3 regions of the Alkalicoccus luteus genome follow, and region 2 is predicted to be linked to each of the others. Evidence: riboswitches for the same ligand, from Rfam matches in the RefSeq annotation. Region 2 holds a riboswitch; each other region holds the start of a gene.
What was found. Region 2 has a riboswitch for S-adenosylmethionine ahead of ACSZLD_RS07995 (methionine ABC transporter ATP-binding protein). Riboswitches for the same ligand answer to the same signal wherever they lie in the genome.
Positions count from the first base shown of each region.

Region 1: another riboswitch for S-adenosylmethionine. It lies ahead of ACSZLD_RS06780 (methionine biosynthesis PLP-dependent protein); the one in region 2 lies ahead of ACSZLD_RS07995 (methionine ABC transporter ATP-binding protein).
Region 3: another riboswitch for S-adenosylmethionine. It lies ahead of metK (methionine adenosyltransferase); the one in region 2 lies ahead of ACSZLD_RS07995 (methionine ABC transporter ATP-binding protein).

Region 1 is NZ_JBPZEY010000004.1:99,647-106,671, forward strand. It holds gene metH (methionine synthase) at 1-808, opposite strand, end outside; gene ACSZLD_RS06770 (bifunctional homocysteine S-methyltransferase/methylenetetrahydrofolate reductase) at 814-2,670, opposite strand; gene metC (cystathionine beta-lyase) at 2,667-3,833, opposite strand; gene ACSZLD_RS06780 (methionine biosynthesis PLP-dependent protein) at 3,837-4,961, opposite strand; SAM riboswitch class I at 5,073-5,179, opposite strand; gene ACSZLD_RS06785 (DUF4397 domain-containing protein) at 5,870-6,700, shown strand; gene ACSZLD_RS06790 (class F sortase) at 6,783-7,025, shown strand, end outside.
Region 2 is NZ_JBPZEY010000005.1:31,546-38,570, forward strand. It holds gene sufC (Fe-S cluster assembly ATPase SufC) at 1-268, opposite strand, end outside; gene ACSZLD_RS16865 (YuzK family famiily protein) at 658-801, opposite strand; gene ACSZLD_RS07985 (MetQ/NlpA family ABC transporter substrate-binding protein) at 1,465-2,415, opposite strand; gene ACSZLD_RS07990 (methionine ABC transporter permease) at 2,435-3,103, opposite strand; gene ACSZLD_RS07995 (methionine ABC transporter ATP-binding protein) at 3,111-4,136, opposite strand; SAM riboswitch class I at 4,293-4,401, opposite strand; gene gcvH (glycine cleavage system protein GcvH) at 4,569-4,952, opposite strand; gene ACSZLD_RS08005 (arsenate reductase family protein) at 5,044-5,400, opposite strand; gene ACSZLD_RS08010 (FAD/NAD(P)-binding protein) at 5,542-6,675, shown strand; gene ACSZLD_RS08015 (acyl-CoA dehydrogenase FadE) at 6,798-7,025, opposite strand, start outside.
Region 3 is NZ_JBPZEY010000001.1:330,356-337,380, forward strand. It holds gene ACSZLD_RS01650 (gamma carbonic anhydrase) at 1-77, shown strand, start outside; gene ACSZLD_RS01655 (tautomerase family protein) at 81-290, shown strand; gene ACSZLD_RS01660 (CC/Se motif family (seleno)protein) at 379-696, opposite strand; gene metK (methionine adenosyltransferase) at 957-2,168, opposite strand; SAM riboswitch class I at 2,300-2,418, opposite strand; gene pckA (phosphoenolpyruvate carboxykinase (ATP)) at 2,640-4,217, shown strand; gene ytkD (RNA deprotection pyrophosphohydrolase) at 4,276-4,767, opposite strand; gene mobA (molybdenum cofactor guanylyltransferase) at 4,760-5,389, opposite strand; gene cls (cardiolipin synthase) at 5,411-6,871, opposite strand.

The DNA of each region.
Region 1 (7,025 bases), on a different contig from region 2:
GCATGTCAGGTGATTCGTGGTAATGCCCTTCTTCATCCGGCAGCCCTGCGTTTGGATAACAATGAACGAAGGTCGTGGACAAATCAGACAGCGAGCGCAGATGATCCTGCATGAATTCCGGTCCGGTCGCACAGTTCAGTCCGACGACGGTCGGATTCATATGCTCCAGCGAAATGTAAAATGCTTCGATGCTCTGCCCTGCAAGCGTCGTTCCCATCGGTTCAATCGTACCGGATACGATGAGCGGCCATGTACGCCCGTATTCCTGCTGCACCCGTTCAATCGCCACATAGGCTGCCTTGACGTTCCGCATGTCCTGACTTGTTTCAAGCAGCAAAAGATCAGAACCGCCGTCCACAAGTCCGCGCACCTGCTCTTCATAAGTCTCAGCAAGCTCCTCGAACGTCGTTCCTCCGGTAACGGACAGCGATTTTGTTGTCGGTCCCATTGCACCGGCTACAAAGCGAGGCTTCTCCGGCGTAGAGAAGGCCTCTGCCTCCTGCTTCGCAAGCTTGGCTGCTGCGACGTTCAGTTCATAGGCTTTATGCTGCAAATCATAATCAGCCAGTACGATAGAGGTGGCCCCGAACGTATTGGTTTCGATAATATCCGAACCCGCCTCCAGGTAAGCTCGGTAAATCCGGCGAATGACATCCGGGGAAACTTCGTTTAAATATTCATTGCAGCCCTCATACTCCTCCCCGCCAAAATCATCGGCGTGAAGGTCTGCTTCCTGAAGCATCGTTCCCATCGCTCCATCTAAAAGCAAAATTCGTTCGCGCAGCTGCTGTTCAAATGCTGTCGTCATGCTTGTCATCCTCTCCCTGCTGCCCGTCCGCTGATGACGGCTGTTTTCTCCTGCTCCCGAATGTACGCCGTCAGTGTTTCTGTGATGGAATAACGCAGAAACGGCGTAATCAGATACACGGTTCGGAAATGCTTCAGCGCGGTATCGATCAGCTCTTTTGCCATTTGAATCCCTTCCCGCTCTCCTGCTTCTCTGTCTCCGTCGGTCTGCTTCATCCGCTCGCGCACATCGTCTGTGAGCGTGATACCCGGCACCTCATGATGCAGAAACTCAGCGTTTCGGCTGCTGACGAGCGGCATAATTCCAATATACACGGGCACCTCAAGATCCTTTACGGCTTCTGCTGCTGCTTCGATTCGTTCTTTGCTGTACACCGGCTGACTCATAAAGAAATCAGCTCCGGCTTCCTTCTTCTTCGCCAGACGCTGTACTTCCCGATCAAGTCGTCTTGCATTAGCATTGAATGCAGCTCCTACAGTGAAGTCGGTTTTCGCCCCAAGGTCCTTTCCGGAGAAGGACGTGCCTTCGTTCAACTGTTTAATCAAACGGATTAAGTCCATAGAGGACATATCATATACAGACGTAGCCCCTGGAAAATCGCCGACCTTTGCCGGGTCGCCTGTAATCGCAAGAATATCCCGTATGCCGAGCTCATGCATCCCAAGCAGATGGGATTGCAAGCCGATGATATTGCGGTCCCGGCAGGCGATGTGCAGAAGCGGCCGAGAGCCCTCTGCTTTAATACGAGCACCGAGCGCAAGATTATCAATCCGCGACGACGCTAGTGAATTATCCGCTAACGTGACCGCATCGACTCCAGCTCCCGTCAGCTTGCGCGCTCCTTCCATAAATGCCGGAACACCAGAAAGCGCCTTTGGCGGATCCAGCTCGACAATGACGGACGTTTGTCCGCTCGGCTCTGTCAGCTTTGTAATTCGTTCCCCTTCCAATTCTGGAGCGGCAGCTGCCCGCCTTCTGCTCGGCTCTGTTTTCGTGACCGGCTGCAATTCGTGCTCTGTCACTGCTTTTCGGATTTCTCGAATGTGTTCAGGTGTCGTTCCACAGCAGCCTCCGATCAAGACTGCTCCTTCCGCTGCCAGAGAGGTCGTCATGTCGCCGAAATACGACGGATTGGATTGATAGGAAAAACGCCCGTCGCGGACGTTTGGCAGACTTGCATTCGGATAAACGCTCAATACCGCCCTGCTTAAGGTAGCTGTCTCCTCCAGCGACTGCAGCATATGATAAGGTCCCATGCGGCAGTTGATTCCACAGACGTCAGCGCCAAGTGCTTCGAGCTCTTCAAGTGCCTGCTGCAGGGGCATTCCTGTGTGCAGCACGCCGATATCACCGAGTGTGGCTTGAGCAATGACCGGCCGTGTGGTCTTTGCCCGGACATATGTTAGAATCTGCTTCAGCTCCTCAAAATCATAAAAGGTTTCTAACAAAAAACCGTCCACATCCGTATCAAGCAGGACATCCGCCTGCTCCCGCAGGACGGATAACCGTTCGTCCAGCGGTGTTTTTTCCTGATGCATCGTCGCAACACCGCCAATTGTTGCGACTGTATAGGCACGACCCGCCGCAGCTTTCCTTGCGATAGTGACAGCAGCCCGGTTCAGCTCCTCCACACAGTCGGAAAGCTGATAGCGTGCCAGCTTGGAGGCATTCGCCGCGTAGGTATTTGTTTGAATCAGATCTGCTCCAGCTTCGATGTAAAGCCGGTGAATTTCTTCAATCTGATCCGGATCAGATACGTTCAGCTCTTCAAAGCAGCCCTGAATTCCTTTCTGGTAGAGCAGGGTCCCCATGGCCCCGTCACCGATGACGAGGCTTGTACTCAGTTTTTCCTTCAGGGTCATACCTGCTCCTCCTTTCTGGCAGCAGCAAATGCGTTGGCGAAATCCTGCTTCAGATCCTCTGTCTTTTCCAGTCCGACGGACAGACGGAGCAAGCCATCCGGTATGCCCCGCGCATGCCGTTCTTCGTCCGACATCGCGGCGTGGGACATCGTTCGCGGGTAGGAAAGAATCGATTCCACCGCACCAAGGCTGACTGCAAACACCGGAATTTCCACGTGCTCCACGAAACGGCGGACGGCCTCTTTATCTTTCAGGCGGAAAGATAAAACAGCACCGGCTCCTTCTGACTGTTCTTTGTTCACTGCATAGCCAGGGTGCGTTTCGAGCCCGGGATAGTACACGTGCTCTACTTCGGGCTGCTCTAAAAACCAGGCTGCCAGTTCATGCGCCGACTGTTCCGACACACTCATTCTTGCATGCAGTGTTTTCAGCCCCCGCATGACAAGCCAGCAGTCCTGAGGACCTAAAATCGCACCGAAGCTGTTCTGCAGAAACTGCAGCTCTGCTGCCAAATCGGCATCTTTTACGACAGCGAGTCCGGCAACGACGTCACTGTGCCCGCCTATAAATTTAGTTGCACTGTGCAGTACAACATCGACTCCAAGATCAAGCGGACGCTGCAGAACCGGCGTCATAAATGTATTATCAAGCGCCGTCAAAATGCCGTTGTCTGTTGCAAATTCAGCGATTTCACGAATCGGCGTAATATTCATCGTCGGATTTGACGGTGTTTCCATAAAAATCATTTTTGTGTTTGGCTTAACCGCTGCTTTAACTGCTTCAGGATCAGTCATATCGACAAATGTATGCTCTATTCCCTGCCGATGAAGCACCTTCGTGGTCAAACGGAAGGTGCCGCCGTACACGTCATCTGTAATGACCAGATGGTCACCAGTGGAAAGAAGCATAAATGTGGTCGAAATAGCCGCCATTCCGGAAGCAAAGGCGAATCCATGAGTGCCGTTCTCAAGCCCGGCAATCGTCTCTTCAAGAGCCTGACGCGTCGGATTGCCGGATCGTGCATAATCATAGTCACCAAATTGTTCAATATCAGGCTGGTGAAACGTGGAAGCGTGTTGTACTGGCACACTTACTGCACCAGTAACCGGATCGGTTTTATGAGGCGAATGCAAAAGTGATGTTTGTTTAGAATAGTGGGTCATGGTTTATATCTTCCTTTCCAGCGCTGCTTGTTGAAATGCCGCTTTTAAATCGTTTGTCAGGTCTGAAGCTGATTCGATGCCTACCGAAAATCGGAGCAACCTGTTACAGACACCAAGCTTCATACGCACTTCTTCCGGAACATCTGCATGAGTCTGCGTAGCCGGATACGTCATAAGGCTCTCAACTCCGCCGAGGCTCTCGGCGAATGAGATAACCGACAAGTTTTGCAGGATCGGATTGACCATCGCTTCATCCTCCACCCGGAAGGATAGCATCCCGCCCCTTCCTGGATAAATAACGTCTGTGACGAGGTCTTCCTTCTCCAGGAAGTCAGCGATAATCCGTGCGTTTTCGGTATGCTTATCCATCCGGAGCTGCAACGTTTTCATCCCGCGGATCACGAGCCACGAATCCAACGGAGAAAGTACAGCTCCGATGCTGTTATGATAATAGAACAACTCCTCTCCAACTTTTTCATCTGCTGCGACAATTAACCCGGCAATGACATCGTTGTGTCCGGATAAATACTTGGAGGCACTGTGAATAACGATGTCAGCCCCTTCATCTATAGGCCGCTGAATCACCGGCGTATAAAACGTATTGTCCACGATCAGAAGCAGACCGTGCCGCTTCGCAAGCGCTGCGTAGACAGCCAGATCGGCTTCCTGCATGAGCGGATTCGTTGGTGTTTCGATAAACAGCGCTTTCGTGCGCTCGTTGATTTTAGCCTCAAAGGAATCCGGCTGGTCAGGCTCTGCATAATGAAACGTGATACCCCATCTCGTCCAGCCGTTCTCAAAGAGACGGTACGTTCCGCCGTACAGATCGCTTGTCGCAATAATTTCATCACCCTGTTCAAATAAGGACAGGACTACTTGTACCGCGGCCATCCCCGATGCACAGGCCAGTCCTCTCACGCCACCTTCCAGCTCAGCAATGGACTGCTCCAGCACCGCGCGAGTCGGATTTCCTGTTCGTGAATAATCGAAGCCGGTGGACTGGCCGATTCCTTCATGCCGGTAGGCAGTGGAAAAATAAACGGGAGCATTAACGGCTCCAGTTGTCTGATCGCTGCGGTTCCCTGCTTGTACAAGCTTTGTTTCCAGTGAGTACTTCCGGTCTGTCATGGCTGCGCTCTTCCCTTCTCTGGTTATAGACTGACGAGTCTGGTAACGAGTCTGTAAATATAAAAAACTTCTTTACCGGCTGCGATAAAGAAGAAAGTGTCGTGATTTTTCTTCTTATCTTACAGTCCCCGTTTCGGAAACTGCAGGATTTAGCACCTTGCCAAAGGCTGGTTGCTGAGATATCAACGGGCCGGTCCCTCCATCTCTCTTGATAAGAAAGTTCGTCAGAATATTTAGTTTAACGTGATAATTCCTCATTCTAAGGGAAAATCGCAGCGATTGCAATACTTAGTCTGCTGGAAGCGCTGTCTTTTACGTCAATGAATGATGACGACTAAATTTTTCGCGTCTAGCTCACTTTGTACATTTTAGAGAAACGAATGTGCTCAGGCACGTCCTTGCTGCACTGCAACGATATTCATCCTTCTTTACAAGTTGTCATGATGCTAACACGTTCAGCTGTATATCCTATTTTACTAATTTCACGCCCTTGGTTGATTGAAGGAACCAAGCTGCATGAACTTCCCAGCTTTTTCGCAGGCCTGAAGAAAAAAAGAGCGTGACGAGTCGATCCTTCCGGACGGAAGTGCCGCAGGCGTACTTTCTTTATTCCGATATCAATCATTTATAGAGTCTTTTCAATAAAGCAACGGTTCTCCTTAAAGAAATAATCTCTGTGTGACTGTTACTTATATGGAAGATAAAAACTTTTTTAAATGACACGTATTCCAAATAGTCACGATCGTCACAGCTTCTTTCGTGACATTGTTAGCAACATAAAAAAGTTTTCAGATTATTGGTTTACCTTTTGTACAAACGGGATATATAGTCTATACGTTGGTTGAACAATCTCTTTACATACATTGTATAGAAGTTATTCAACCAATACAAAAATGATCAAGGAGATGATGAGGTTGAGAAAGTTGAAATGGCTTATGATTGTTTTCGTTGCTATGCTTATGTTTGGAAGCGCAGCAGCTCCTGTATTTGCGGACAGTCACGGGGATGACGGCGACAACGCGATGGTGAGGGTATTCCATGCTTCTCCTGATGCTCCGGAAGTAGACGTGTATGTGAACGGTGATGCAGCAGTTGAAGGAGCAGCATTCCAGGATATCACTGACTACCTTGAACTTCCTGCAGGCGATCACGACGTAGCGATTTTCCCAGCCGGTGAAGGCGGCGAAGGAGATCCTGTCATTGAAGAGACACTCACAGTCGAAGGCGGCATGTACTACACAGTAGCTGCTGTCGACACGCTTGAAAACCTCCGTCTTGAAGCTTTTGCTGACGATAACACGGTAACAGAAGGTATGACGAAAATACGTGTCGGCCACCTGTCTCCAGGTGCACCAGCTGTTGACGTCGGGCTTGTCGGTGGAGATTCCCTTTTCGAAGGTGCTGAATTCTTCGCAGTAACGGACTACCTCGAGCTTGACCCAGACACGTATGATCTGGAAATCCGTGCAGCTGGTACGGAAGATGCTGTTCTGGACCTTTCCGGTACAACGCTTGAAGCAGATATGGTGTACTCTGCATACGCAGTAGGCGCAGATGCTGATGAGCTAGATGTTGTTCTCGTCGCTGACGAAGCACACGCTGCTCCATCTGATATGCCGCAAACTGGTATGGGCGGAGCTTCCCAGTCTTCCAGCCTGATGCCGATTGCATTGACAATTGCAGCAGGGGCTCTCGCTGCAGCAGTATTCTTCCGCAGACGTTTTGCTCCACAAGCGTAACCTTTACTGGGTAAGTCTTCTTGTCTTCCTCGGAGCCTGTTCCGGTTCCGGGGAGGACAATTTCTCTTCTCCGGAAACTTCGTTGTCCCCTGAGAGCCCAATGGAGCCCGCTGTATCAGAAGAGGTTGAGGCTGAACCCGGTGACGCGGATGCCGAGTATGCGCCAGATTCAGAAACTGCATCCAGCAGCGAGTCGAACGAACCTGAGGAACATGCAGTTTCCGAAGAAGAGAACGATCCCGAAGAAAATCAAGCTGAAGAAACAGTTGAAGACGTTCAGGAGGCAGAGCCGATTCAACCTGTTCTTGGTGGAACTTCTTCCGGA
Region 2 (7,025 bases):
ACTGCATCGCAAGGAAAAGTCCTGCGCGTGCACGCTCGTCAACTTCCATCTCAAACAGGTCTTCCCCATTAAATGTCGCTTCGCCGCTCGTTACTTCATAGTTAGGGTGCCCCATCAGTGCAGAAGCAAGCGTCGACTTCCCTGTACCGTTTGGTCCCATAATCGCGTGGATTTCGCCACCTTTTACTTCAATGCCGAATCCTTTTAAAATTTCCTTATCCTCGATGGATACGTGCAGATCTTTCACACTCAGGCTTGGCTTAGTCATGAATGATACCTCCATATTTTTTGAAAGTTAGTTTATATACATGTTATAATAGTCGTTGTGCCGAAGCACGTTTCTATCATAACACAGGAACCTTCAATAGATTCTCTAATTATTTTCATTCTAATCTTATCTTATCTATTAACTGAGTTCAAGGAAAAGAGATAATTTAATAAAGAGTCAGCGGTATCAGTACATTGTCATCTTCTATCGTGTCCGCTTCACCGAACAGCTTCTTCAAGTTCATTCTCAATAGAATGGGCTTTTTTTGTTTTAATTGAGAATAAATCTTAATTAACCTTTCTACAGATTGAGCAGAACGGAAAAAGCATGCCTGAAGGACATTTCGTCCCGGCATGCTTTTTAGTCATGTATAGGCTGAGTGTTTTGTTCTATCCGTGAAGAAACTGCTGTACAATTTTCTGGCTTTCTGCATATTCCTGATCCCTTGCAGTTTCTACCTGCATTCTGTTCTCAAGTTTGGAATTGTATTCCCCGTAGCACATTCCGTGGGACGACTGCATTGCCTTTTCCATTTCTACAGTGTGTTTCGTCGTAATAAGATGGATAGCTCATCACATTCCTTCCAGATAATTTGTCCTCTTTGTTCAAGGGATGATGTAAGTATAGTATGGAACGGCTTGTGAACCAATGCGCATGCAGCGTTATATTATCTGACAATTCACTCTCCTTGTCCATTTGCTTATTTCAAGTCTTCTATCTGTACATTTTGGGACATTTTCTCCCATTTGCTCTACCTTTCACAAATGAAGCGCTTACATAGTGATGGACTTGTCTACCCCTTTAGTATCAAGGTTTCCAGCTCGCTGACGCCTTGTGTTTTTCAGCAAAAATTGAAGCTGAAATAATTGCCTGACGGCGGGACCAGTTCTGTATTATTGATCGATTTCCTTCAGGCAATATAACCTTTGCGGCGGCTTACGTTATTTATTCGTTTTGCCGATTTGTTTTATTGTGTCAATCATTTTTAGATTCTGATGGATTTATTCAGGCGGCATTGAATTGCGTTGCCACGGCGCCGTGTACCTTTGCCTGCCAGTTACGCTCCTTTTAATATATATGCCGGCGGCCGGGCATTTATCCGAAGCCGCAAACGGTTCATCCGGAAAGAGAAACGATGCAATGAACAAACGGAAGACCGCCCTTCACGTGAAGGACGGTCCCGGTGAATGACGTCATTACTCAGCTGGAATAACGGCGCCTTCGTATTCTTCTTCTATAAAGTCACGGACATCGTCAGACAATAGCACGTCTACAAGAATGTCAGCGCGTGGATCGTCTTCATCTTCGCCGCGGACCGCAATGACGTTGGCATACGGATTGTCCTCAGCGGATTCAAGTGCGATCGCATCTTCCTGTGGATTAAGACCTGCATCAAGCGCGTAGTTCGAGTTGATCAGGATCGCATCTGCTTCGTTGTTCTCATAAGCAGTTGGCAGCAGAGCCGCTTCTACGTTTGCCTGGAAGTTAAAGTCATTCGGGTTCTCTGCAATGTCATCAACCGTTGCTTCAATTCCGACGCCTTCCTCCAGCGTAATCAGACCTTCCTCTTCAAGCATGGTCAAAATTCGGCCGTGGTCAGCTACGGAGTCACTCATAATAATATCCGCGCCTTCCGGCAGATCTTCCAGCGTATCATAGTCCTGAGAGTAAAGACCGATCGGCTCGATGTGAATACCGCCTTTGTTCACAAAGTCATAGCCAAATTCATCGATTTGAGACTCAAGATACGGCACGTGCTGGAAATAGTTCGCATCCAGCTCTCCTTCATCCAGTGCCTGGTTAGGAAGGATGTAGTCGTTGAATGTTACGATTTCCAGTTCAATGCCCTCTTCTTCAAGCATAGGAGCAGCAAATTCCAAAATTTCAGCGTGTGGAATGTTGGACGCTCCAACAGTGAGCGGCTCAAAATCACCAGCTGCTTCTTCATCTGCTTCATTGTCTTCCTCGTTACCTGCTTCATCGGCGTTATTGTCAGCCGGTTCACTGTTATTTTCTACGTCCTCGACGTTGTCAGCATTATCGCCGCTGTTGATCTCCGTCGTGTTATTGTTTTCTCCTTCGCCGCATGCTGCGAGAAAGGCCAGTGATAAAGCACTGATTCCTGCAAGTTGAATGGTACGTTTCATTTGATTCATTCCTCCTGATTTATCGTTTATCTATTTTATTCGTAATCATATCGCCAATGAACTGAAGGGCAAATACAATTACCAGAATAATCACGGTTGCAGTGAGCGTTATTTCCGGATTGTTTCGCTGGAACCCATCCCGGAAGGCCAGGTCACCAAGTCCGCCTGCACCGATGACACCTGCCATTGCCGTGTAGCTGACAAGCGCAATGGCTGTAACGGTGATCCCGGAAACAAGTGCCGGCATCGATTCCGGAAGCAGAACTTTACGAATAATCTGTCCGTTTGTGGCCCCCATAGCTTTCGATGCTTCAATAACTCCTTTATCGATTTCACGAAGCGCAATCTCTACCATTCGAGCGTAAAAAGGTGCAGCTCCGATAATTAATGCCGGAAGAGCAGCCGATGGTCCAAGAAATGTGCCGACGATCGATCGAGTAAACGGGATAAGCAGTACAATTAATATAATGAAAGGAATCGATCGGAAAATGTTTACATACGCCCCGATAACAAAGTGCGCCGCTTTATTTTCCCAAAGCTGCTTGCGATCGGTTAGGAATAAAAGCAGTCCGAGAACAATCCCGAAGACAAACGTAAACACGAGTGCTACAACAGACATGTAAAGTGTTTCGACAGTGGCATTCCACATGTTGTCCCAGTTTACATCCCCAAGGAACGCTGCCTGAATGATAACGTTATCCACCGTGGATCACCTCCACTTCAACTTCCTGTTCGCGGATATAGGCGACCGCCTGCTGAACGGTATCAGCTTCCCCGTTCATACTGACGAACAAGGAGCCGTAGGACCCGTGCTGCGTCTGCGAAATCTTTCCTTGCAAAATGCTGATATCGACGTCGAATTTACGTACAACGTCTGTGATCAACGGCCGCTGCGTATCGCCGCCGACAAACGTCAGCTGCAGAACATGACCGATGCCCTCGCGGTCCAGCAGGTGGTTCAGTGCCTCTTCTGTCTCTTCCGGCTCAGTCACCTGCTTCACGAATTCCTTCGTCATCGCCTGCTGCGGGCGGCGGAAAATATCGAGAACGTCTCCCTGCTCCACGATCTTCCCGGCTTCCATTACAGCAACCCGGTGACATATTTTCCGGATCACATGCATTTCGTGCGTGATCAGAACGATCGTCAGCCCAAGCTTTGCATTGATGTCGACGAGCAGATCGAGAATCGAATCCGTCGTCTTAGGATCAAGTGCGGACGTCGCTTCGTCACAGAGCAGCACTTTCGGATCGTTTGCCAGCGCACGGGCAATGCCGACACGCTGCTTTTGACCGCCGCTCAGCTGAGATGGATAGGAACCGTCCCGTCCGTCTAACCCGACGAGCTGAATTAATTCATCGACTCGTTTCTTCTGCTCCTCCTTCGGCACCCCTTTGATCTCAAGCGGAAATGCAATGTTTTCCGCAACCGTTCGGGACCAGAGCAGATTGAAATGTTGAAAAATCATGCCGATCTCCTGCCGGGCCTCTCTCAGCTTTCCTTTAGATAAGCTGTGCATTGGCCGTCCGGCGACATCGACCTCTCCTGAAGTCGGTGCTTCCAGCATGTTAAGCATGCGGATCAGCGTACTTTTACCAGCACCACTGTACCCGATTACTCCAAATATTTCTCCTTTATCAATTGTCAGATCAATATCATCCACTGCCCGGACGTCGCCGTCTTTCGTGTGGAAAATTTTCGCTAGCTTCGAGAGCGTAATCAACAGAGAAACTCCTTTCCATCTATTTGCAATTAAACATACCTCTTTAGTCCATTTAACGCACAGAAGCGTTCATGCAAAAAAATATAACGTACGAAAAAAGCCCTTCTGCCATACAGATGAGCAGAAAGGCTTTCTTGTTTAAAAAGAAAAGCTTTCTTCTCATCTGCCGGACGTTCGTCATCCGCAGGAATTGGCACCTTCTGTACGCGTGTACAGTGGTTGCCGGGTTTCATCGGGCCAGTCCCTCCACCTCTCATGATAAGAAGACTATTCGTTTTTTTCGTCTGATATGGATATTATCACTGCGATTTAAGCTTGTCAACAAAAAACGATCTGCTTCTTGAAAGCTGCCAATGACGTTCATGACGCTGGTCACCTGTCCAGAAAAAACCGTTCAGCTTTTGATAAGCCGAACGGTTTCAGATTGCTGTTCTATTCCTGATCAATCATGTTCTGGTAGGCATCCGCGTCCATCAGCTTGTCGACATCGTCCTGGCTGGACACTTCTACGACAACCATCCACGCCTGCTCATATGGGGACTCGTTTACGAGCTCTGGAGAATCCTCCAGTTCTTCGTTGATTTCCACCACTTTTCCGCTGACTGGCGCGTAAAGCTCGGAAACCGTTTTAACCGATTCCACACTTCCAAATGGTTCGTCTGCCTTCAGCTCATCTCCAACCTCCGGCAGTTCTACGAATACGATATCGCCTAATTCACTCTGTGCGAAATCAGTGATGCCGATTCGTACTTTTCCATCTTCCTCTTTTACCCATTCGTGCTCTTCTGAATACTTATAATCCTTTGGCAGGCTCATGCTTCGGATCCCTCCATCTGCGTAGTAAGTAAACAAACACTTCCTCTTCCACTATAATATAACAGCTGCTGGCACCGCAACCGGCGGAAGCTTATTTCCAGGTTTTCTCGTAGTCTGCTTCGCGGAAGCCGACTGTGACATGTCCATCTTTTGCAGCAATCGGACGCTTGATCAGCATACCGTCTGACGCAAGCAGTTCCAGCTGCTCTTCTTCCGGCATATCCCCAAGCTTATCCTTTAAGCCAAGCTCACGGTATTTCTGTCCGCTCGTGTTGAAGAACCGCTTCAGCGGCAGCCCGCTCTGTTCATGAAGTTTTTTGAGCTCATCTTTAGAAGGCGGATGTTCAACAATATGTACCTCTTCTAATGCGACTCCTTCATTTTCCAACCACTTTTTAGCTTTTTTACACGTCGTGCATTTCGGATAATGATAAAACGTTACGCTCATCGCTCTCACTCCTTTCCTCATTCAGTTTACCGCATCTCGCATCATTGTTCTATCTTCTGTTGCGCCGGTGAAGCAATTTCGATATACTTTCGATAAATCGTAATTATTTCGTTTTACAATTTCTTTCAGGAGTTGATTTAGATGCGTGACGTTTCATGGCTCATCGTTGGAGGCGGCATACAAGGGATGACGGCAGCGGTTCATCTTTGCAGACAGGCCGGCATCTCCGCTGCAGATATTGCTGTGGTAGACCCTCATCCAGAGCCGCTTGCTGTTTGGAAAGAACGTACAGAAAAAATCAGAATGCCCTATTTACGCTCCACGTTCGTTCACCATTTGTCGCCGGATCCATTAGAGCTGGAGAAGCGGGGCGACAGCTTTCTCGGCCGCTACAAGCGTCCCTCCCGTTCTATGTTCTATGACACGTCTAAAGAGCTGCTGCAGGAAACAGGCATTGCTGACAGCTGGCTGCAGGATACGGTCGTTCACGTGGAAAAAAGTCAACCCGGCTGGACCGTTTATGGAAAAAAGAACACGTTGACGACAGCCAATCTCTTGTTAGCTCCCGGAGGCGGCAGCCGCCCTGTGATTCCCGCTGCCCTCCAGCCTGAGGCAGTGCACGTTTACGACCCGTCCTTTGACCCTGCTGCTGTTACCGGACGCGCCGTTGTCGTTGGAGGAGGTATTTCTGCTGCGCATACGGCGATTTATCTCGCCGAACAACGTCACACCGAAACCGTTTTGCTGCATCGCAAACCGCTTCGCGTTTCCCAGTTTGACAGCGATCCCGGCTGGCTCGGACCGAAGCGGATGCAGGCATTCAGCCGTATGGATCACCGAAGACGGCGCCGCTGCATTCACACAGAAAGACGGACTGGCACGATGACGCGCGAGCTGCTGTTTAAGCTGAGAAAGCTCGAACGGGATGGACGACTGACGATGATGCAGGATGAAGCTGCCGGATCCCGGCGCTGCGAAGACGGCATGGTCGAGCTTGAGCTCACGTCCGGAAGCCTTCTGTCAGCAGATTCCGTAACGGCGTGCACGGGCTTCTCCAAGGAGCTTCCCGGGTCCGCCTGGATTCAGCCGCTGATTGACGCTTATTCGCTTCCTTGTGCAGACTGCGGGTATCCAAAGCTTTCCCCATCGCTTATGTGGACAGATCGTCTTTACGTCACCGGTGCCCTCGCCGAGCTGGAAATCGGCCCGTCAGCGAGAAACATCGCCGGTGCCCAGCGCGCAGCCAGAAGGATCGCTGCATCTGTCTGCATGTGAAAACCCCGGTCCGCCTGTGGGGAGACAGGAGGACCGGGGTTTTCTGAGAGAATGTCTTTCTGCTGCCAGAAAGAAGATTATAATTATTTTAGGGCGGCATCCCGCCCTAAAGTAGCTAACAGTTATACGACGTAACGCTCTTCTGCAATGATCTTCTGCGCAAGCTCACGCTTTTTCGCGATCAGGTTCACCGGATTGTGGCGCGTCAGCTTTTTCAGAATAGACAGCATCGTTCTCAGGCTGTCCCCTTCTTCAAGTGCTACAAGGGATTCCTTCGCTACTGCTTCGATGTTATTGAATGCTTCCTGTGCATAAATCTGCGTCATGAGAAGCTTTTGAGCCGCTTTGTC
Region 3 (7,025 bases), on a different contig from region 2:
AAAAAGGACGCACGTACAAAGCGATGCAGGAAAGCCGCTACCATCATTTCCCGGGAAATAGTCAGAGAGGAGATTGAACGATGCCATATGTAAACATTAAGGTAACGAAGGAACACGGCGGGTTAACGAAGGAACAAAAAGCAGATTTAATCGAGGGGGTAACCGGACTTCTAGAAGAGAAGCTGCAGAAAAACCCTGCTTCGACAGTGGTGATCATCGAGGAGATCGACATGGACAACTATGGACTCGGTGCCGAACAAATTTCAGAAAAACGAAAGCGGCAGTCGTAAAGCCGTTTCCGCACGCAAAAAAGCTGCCGGTTTCCTGATTGATTAGGCCGGCAGCTCTCTATTTGATTTCCATGACTGGCTCTCTCCTTCAGGCGGTGGTGGTTTTCTCGGTCATCAGCCGTTTCAAGCCCTTCACTTCCAAGTGCTGAAACGCTGTGTTTCCGGATAGATGAAGTTTAATCGTATCACGTTTTGGCTGTAAATCCTGATGAATATAAATGGTGCATCCTTCTACCTCATATTTAGCATAATGATCTTCCTTTGACGGCTCCTGAGGAATACAGTGAAAATCAACGAAAATTCGCTTGTTTTTGAACTCTCCCGGAAACGGAAAAACTTCTACCGTGCACGTCCCTCCCTGCTTTTGCAGCCATTCTCTTGTCCGCTTGTCAGCTTCAATCCTCATGATTGATTCCTCCTAATTACATCTAAGAAAACCCGCAGGCTCCAAGCGGTTGTAAGCCTGCAAAGTATCTTGTAACCCTCGCATTTCCTTTTTTATGGTACGTTAAAACGGGCAGTTTATGTGAAAATCTATGATTGTTTTTCTTTTCGCGTCTTCACAATAAGCAAGCGAAATTGTTGCGGTTTAATTCATACACCATTAGAAAAAAGCTGCACCGACGTCATATCGGTGCAGCGTTGATTCCTTTATTCTGCGGCTCATTATTTTCCGATGAGCTGCATCGCTTCTGCTTCCAGCGTTTCTGCTTTATCCGTTTTTTCCCACGGCAGTTCAATGTCTGTACGTCCAAAGTGGCCATAGGCAGCAGTTTGCTTGTAAATTGGACGGCGCAGATCCAGCATTTTAATAATGCCGGCCGGACGGAGGTCAAAGTTGTTCCGCACGACCTGGACAAGTACGTCTTCGGATACTTTTCCGGAATCAAACGTATCGATAGCGATGGAAACCGGCTGCGCTACGCCGATCGCATAGGCCAGCTGCACTTCACACTTATCGGCAAGTCCGGAAGCGACGATGTTTTTCGCCACATAGCGTGCGGCATAAGCCGCTGACCGGTCAACCTTCGTTGCGTCTTTTCCGGAGAACGCACCCCCGCCGTGTCTCGCATAGCCGCCGTACGTATCAACGATGATTTTACGTCCTGTCAGGCCTGCATCTCCCTGAGGCCCACCAATCACGAAGCGTCCTGTCGGATTGATGAAGTATTTCGTTTCTTCATCAAGCAGATCAGCTGAGACGACCGGTTTGATGACGTGCTCTGTCAGATCCTGTTTGATCTGCTCCAGCGTTATTTCAGGGTGATGCTGTGCGGAGATGACGATCGTATCTACCCGTAAAGGCTGCTGATTCTCATCGTATTCCACTGTAACCTGTACTTTCCCATCCGGTCGCAGATAGTCGACAATCTGTTCTTTTCGCACCTCTGTCAAGCGTCGAGCGAGCTTGTGAGAAAGGGAGATCGGCAGCGGCATCAGCTCCGGCGTCTGATTATCTGCATAGCCGAACATCAGCCCTTGGTCCCCTGCACCAATCGATTCAATTTCTTCATCTGTCATTTGACCTTCACGTGCTTCCAGTGCCTGGTCAACTCCGGCTGCAATATCAGCTGACTGTTCGTCAATGGACGTCAATACCGCACATGTTTCATAATCAAAGCCGTATTTTGCGCGTACATAGCCGATATCCTTCAGTGTTTCCCGCACAACTCGCGGAATGTCCACATAGGTAGACGTTGTAATTTCACCTGCAACGAGTACTAAACCGGTATTAACAGAAGTTTCACAGGCAACCCGAGCGTTCGGGTCGTGCGTCATAATTTCATCCAGAATAGAGTCTGAGATTTGATCACAGATTTTATCCGGGTGACCTTCCGTTACTGATTCTGATGTAAACAAACGTGTTTTTCCTGCCATGGTAGGAATCCTCCTCGAACAATATTACGGCACTCATTTTCCCAGCCATCAATCCCACAGATGAGGGCTGTCCGGTTACATAAACAAAAAACCTTCTCCGTTGAGGAGAAGGCTGTCTCGTTTCCTTTCACCTCTTATCGGTCAGAACACGATTCATGTGTTCTGCAGGTTGGCACCGTTCACCTTTTTTACTCAAGTGATGGTTGCCGGGCTTCGCAGGGCCTGTCCCTCCGCCAGCTCGGGATAAGAGTATCCGCTTTTGAGAATGATACCCAACATCGGTCCCAATGTCAACTGCCGGCTATCAGGAGTCACCATTATGTTCGAAGCTGTCCACTTCAGCTGTAAAGGTATGTACGTACACGTAAACAAATTTGATTGTAAAAATCTCTCCAAATCCATTGATTTCCTTAATTAGTATGTTATAAATAAAATATATGACATACTAATAGATGAGGGGGCGGATGATTGATGAGCATGATTTACGATGATCTCCGGCTTGCTTCCGTTTTGAAGCAAAAAAATGTACGAAAACAGCTTAGTGTATCGGCGCTGGTGGAAACTGCCATTAGAAAAGAAGAGGGGATGCTCTCAAGCTCGGGTGCATTTCGAGCCTTAACAGGTGAATTTACGGGACGGTCTCCTAAAGATCGGTTTATTGTAAAGGAAGCAGCGTCAACAGATGTGGACTGGAACGATATTAATCGTCCGGTAACGCCGGAGATTTTTGAAAAGCTGGAGCAGAAGGTGCTTGCTTATTTAGCCGAGCTGCCGGAGCTTTATGTCCGTGAAGCTGCTGCAGGTGCTGATGAGAATGCCAGACTCCCGATTACGGTCGTCAATGAGCTTGCCTGGCATCAGTTGTTTGCCATGCAGCTGTTCCTTCGTCCGGAAGAAATAGAGGGCGAAGCTTCCATGGAGCCATTCACTATCCTATCCGCCCCAGGGTTTCAGGCCGACCCCCATGTAGACGGCACGGAGTCAGAAGTATTCGTCATGATTTCATTCAGCCGCAGAAAGATTTTGATAGGCGGAACCGCGTACGCAGGGGAGATGAAAAAGTCGATCTTTTCTGTTATGAATTATTTGCTGCCGGAACTGAACGTGCTGCCGATGCACTGCTCGGCCAACGCCGATCATGAGGACCGTACCGCCTTGTTTTTCGGGCTTTCCGGTACTGGAAAAACGACGCTCTCTGCCGCCCCGGACCGGCTTCTGATCGGAGATGATGAACACGGTTGGTCAGACTCTGGTATTTTCAATATTGAGGGCGGGTGCTATGCAAAGTGTATCGGACTGGAACGTGAGAAAGAGCCTGAGATTTATCACGCCGTTACGTTCGGATCGGTACTGGAAAACGTTGTTCTGCAGGAGGATCGTTCTCCGGATTTCCACGACGGCTCCCTGACGGAAAACACGCGGGCAGCCTATCCGCTGACAGCTGTTCCGTCTGCTAAGCTACCAAGCACCGGCGGTCATCCTGATGTGATTTTGTTTCTTACAGCCGACGCAACCGGTGTTCTGCCTCCAATCAGCCGTCTGACACCTCAGCAGGCGATGTATCATTTCTTGTCCGGCTACACAAGCAAGCTGGCAGGCACTGAAAGAGGCGTCACCGTACCGCAGCCTGTTTTCTCGCCATGCTTCGGTGCCCCATTCCTGCCCCGCGAGGCTGCCTCATATGCGGAAATGCTCGGCGACCGTATGAAGAAGCATCGTACGGACGTCTACCTTGTGAATACGGGATGGACGGGCGGTCCTTGCGGCACTGGCCGGCGGATGGATTTGAAGTTTACCCGTGCTATGGTGAATGCAGCTGTCAAAGGTGACCTTGCCCGTACGGCTGTCATTACAGATCCTGTTTTTGGGCTTGATGTGCCGGCCAGCTGTCCGGGGGTTCCATCTGAAGTGCTTCAGCCGAGACTTGTTTGGGACAGCCTGGACGAATATGAACAGGCTGCGCTGGATCTTGCTGCAAAGTTCAAAGCAAATTTCACTCGATTCTCATCTACAACAGCTGACATTCTCCGCGGAGGACCAGTCGTATAGTGCAAAGAAGCCCGGGCCGCTGCAAACAGGCGGTCCGGGCTTCTTATGTGTGTTCCTGTCAGCTGGAAGCTGCGTTCAGAAAGCGCGCCTCAATTTCTTTCATACTGAGGGGAAGCACCTCATCTTTCATTATGAAGCTGTAGTTCTTTTTTTTCTTTGGCTGGTGCGGAAGGCGTTCCAGCAGCAGCGGTCCTTCGGTTTCAAAGTAGCTTTCTTTTTTCTCAAGTCGATCCACTTCTGCAAAATACACGTTCTTAATGACCGTTTCTGCTCTGCCTTCAACCATGTATTGCCCAACATAATGAAGCGTGGAAACGTGTCCGCCTGTCTCTTCATATACTTCTCTCACAGCCGCCTCGTCAGCCGATTCTCCAGGCTCCACTTTTCCGCCCGGGAACTCGATTCCTCTGGATGGATGCCTTGTCAGCAGCCAGCTGTCACGATAACGGCATACGACCCAGACATGTCTTGGATCGCCTGAAAACGGCGCGTTTTCTGTAGAATAGGTGACCGTATTTCGGTAGAAATCTTTAAACACATGTTCACTCATCTGTGACATCTCCTTCAGCCTCTGCCCGTCTGCGAATCCATTTGTATTCATCCGGCCTGTTCATGTTAAAAAAGGACTGGGTGATCGTTTCCTTTTTTATGCCTGCTTCCATCATATCGGCCTCAGATACAGTGTCAACTTTTATGCTGTCAAGCAGCGCTCCCATGGACCGTTTCTCTTCATCCAGGCATGCTGTCACCAGTGGAAGCAGCGAACAGCGGTAAGCTGCAAGCAGAGGCTGTCTTCTTCCATCCGCTTCCGGAACAACCGCATCCGCATTTGTCTTCGCTGCTCGCTGCACCAGCAGCTTCACGATGTCTTCGCTGATGAGCGGCATATCACATGCCGCAGCGATACACCAGACGGCCTGCGTTTGCTCCATTGCCGTTTCCAAACCCGCCAGAGGGCCTTCAAAAGGTCGTTTATCTGCAAAGACGGGAATGTCCAGCTCCTGCTTTAATGCGGCTTCATTAGCAATACAGAGCTGTTCATCTGTCACACGGAGCGAACGCAGTGTATGTGCAGCTGCAGACAAGCCATTAATACGGAGCAGCGCTTTATTTCCGCCCATCCGGCTTGACCGCCCGCCTGCAAGGAGAACTCCTGCTGTGTAAATCTGCATCGCTGTCCCCTCCTCTCATGGCTACAATATTGGACTCAATAATCCCGAAATACCCTCTTTTATTTTCACGCCGGCACTGCGCCGGTCGTACTCTTTTTTGGTTAGCATGCGGCATCGCTGTTTATCCGATTCAAATAATTCCTCCAGCGTCATCGCTGTATGGCTGTCGAACACGAGTGCATTGATTTCGAAATTAAGTCGAAAGCTTCGCGCATCCAGATTGGTTGTTCCGACAGTGGCAATTTCACTGTCCACCGTCATCATTTTCGCATGCAGAAATCCTTCTTCATATAAGTAAACATGAACCCCCTCATATTGAAGAAGCTCTCCAAGAAACAGCCTTGAGGCCCAAAACACAAATGGGTGATCCGGGACGCCTGGGATCATAATGTGCATCCTTACCCCGGACGTCACAGCCATTTTACAGGCATCCATAAAGCTTTTATCCGGAATAAAATACGGGGTCTGAATATAAATATCGTGTTCCGCGCTCATGATCATTTTAATCATCATGTTTTTTAAATGCTCTGTTTTTGAATTGGGCCCGCTCGTCACAATTTGCACAGGCTTCATGGAACGGACTTTGTGAGAAGCAAACGCAAACGATTCATCTTCCCGATGCTTCTTATCCCCTGCATACGTCCAGTCCAGAATAAAACGATCCTGAATCAAGGAGACAGCGTCCCCTTCCATGCGAAGGTGCGTGTCACGCCAGTAGCCGAACTTTTTGTCGATGCCCAGGTATTCGTTACCGACGTTAAATCCGCCGATGTAGCCGATTTTACCATCTATAATACAGACTTTCCGGTGGTTCCGGTTATTCATCCGCAGATTAACGGGACCGAAGATCGCAGGAAAAAAGATTCGCACCTCTCCGCCGTGCTCCAAAAGCACGTTGAAATCCTTCTCTTTTAGGCTTCTCGATCCGACGCCGTCATAAAGCAGGCGCACCTTCACACCAGCTGCAGCCCGTTCTTCCAGCCGGTCAAGCAGCCTCCGCCCGAGGGCGTCCCGCTGAATAATGTAGTATTGTATATTAATTTCAGACTGCGCATGCTCGATATCTGCGATCAGCTGGTCAAATTTTTGATGGCCGTCATGAAGAATCATTAAGCTGTTCGTCAGCCCGATGAGCGATTTCGGCGCTCGCAGATTCATCTCCATCAGCTGACGGTATTTATGTCGAACGGCTGGCGGCATTTCCATTTCGTCCTTCTCAAGCCGCTCCAGCTGGCCCTGAATTTGATGCGCATAATAGGTCTGCTCATCGACACTGAGGTTGTAAAAATTATCACTTTTCAGCTGCCGGCCAAGAAACAGGTAAATGATAAACCCAAGAATAGGCAGAAAGAACAGGACAAGCACCCAGGCCCACGTCGATCCCGCATCACGGCGTTCCACGAAGATGACAAAGCAGGCAAGCAGAATGTTCATTAAAATAACCGTGTTCAATGTCCACGCCAGCACAACGGTAACATCCATCCCGTTCCTCCCCTTTCGTTCTATCTGCTCTTCACTATCACACATATTGGAAACTGGCGCAACCAACTGCTGCGTCGGGCCTCCCGTATACGCTCCTATTCCCGGAAGGCCTTTTTCGTAAGCCGGCTGTATTCGATATTAACCGAATAAAAAC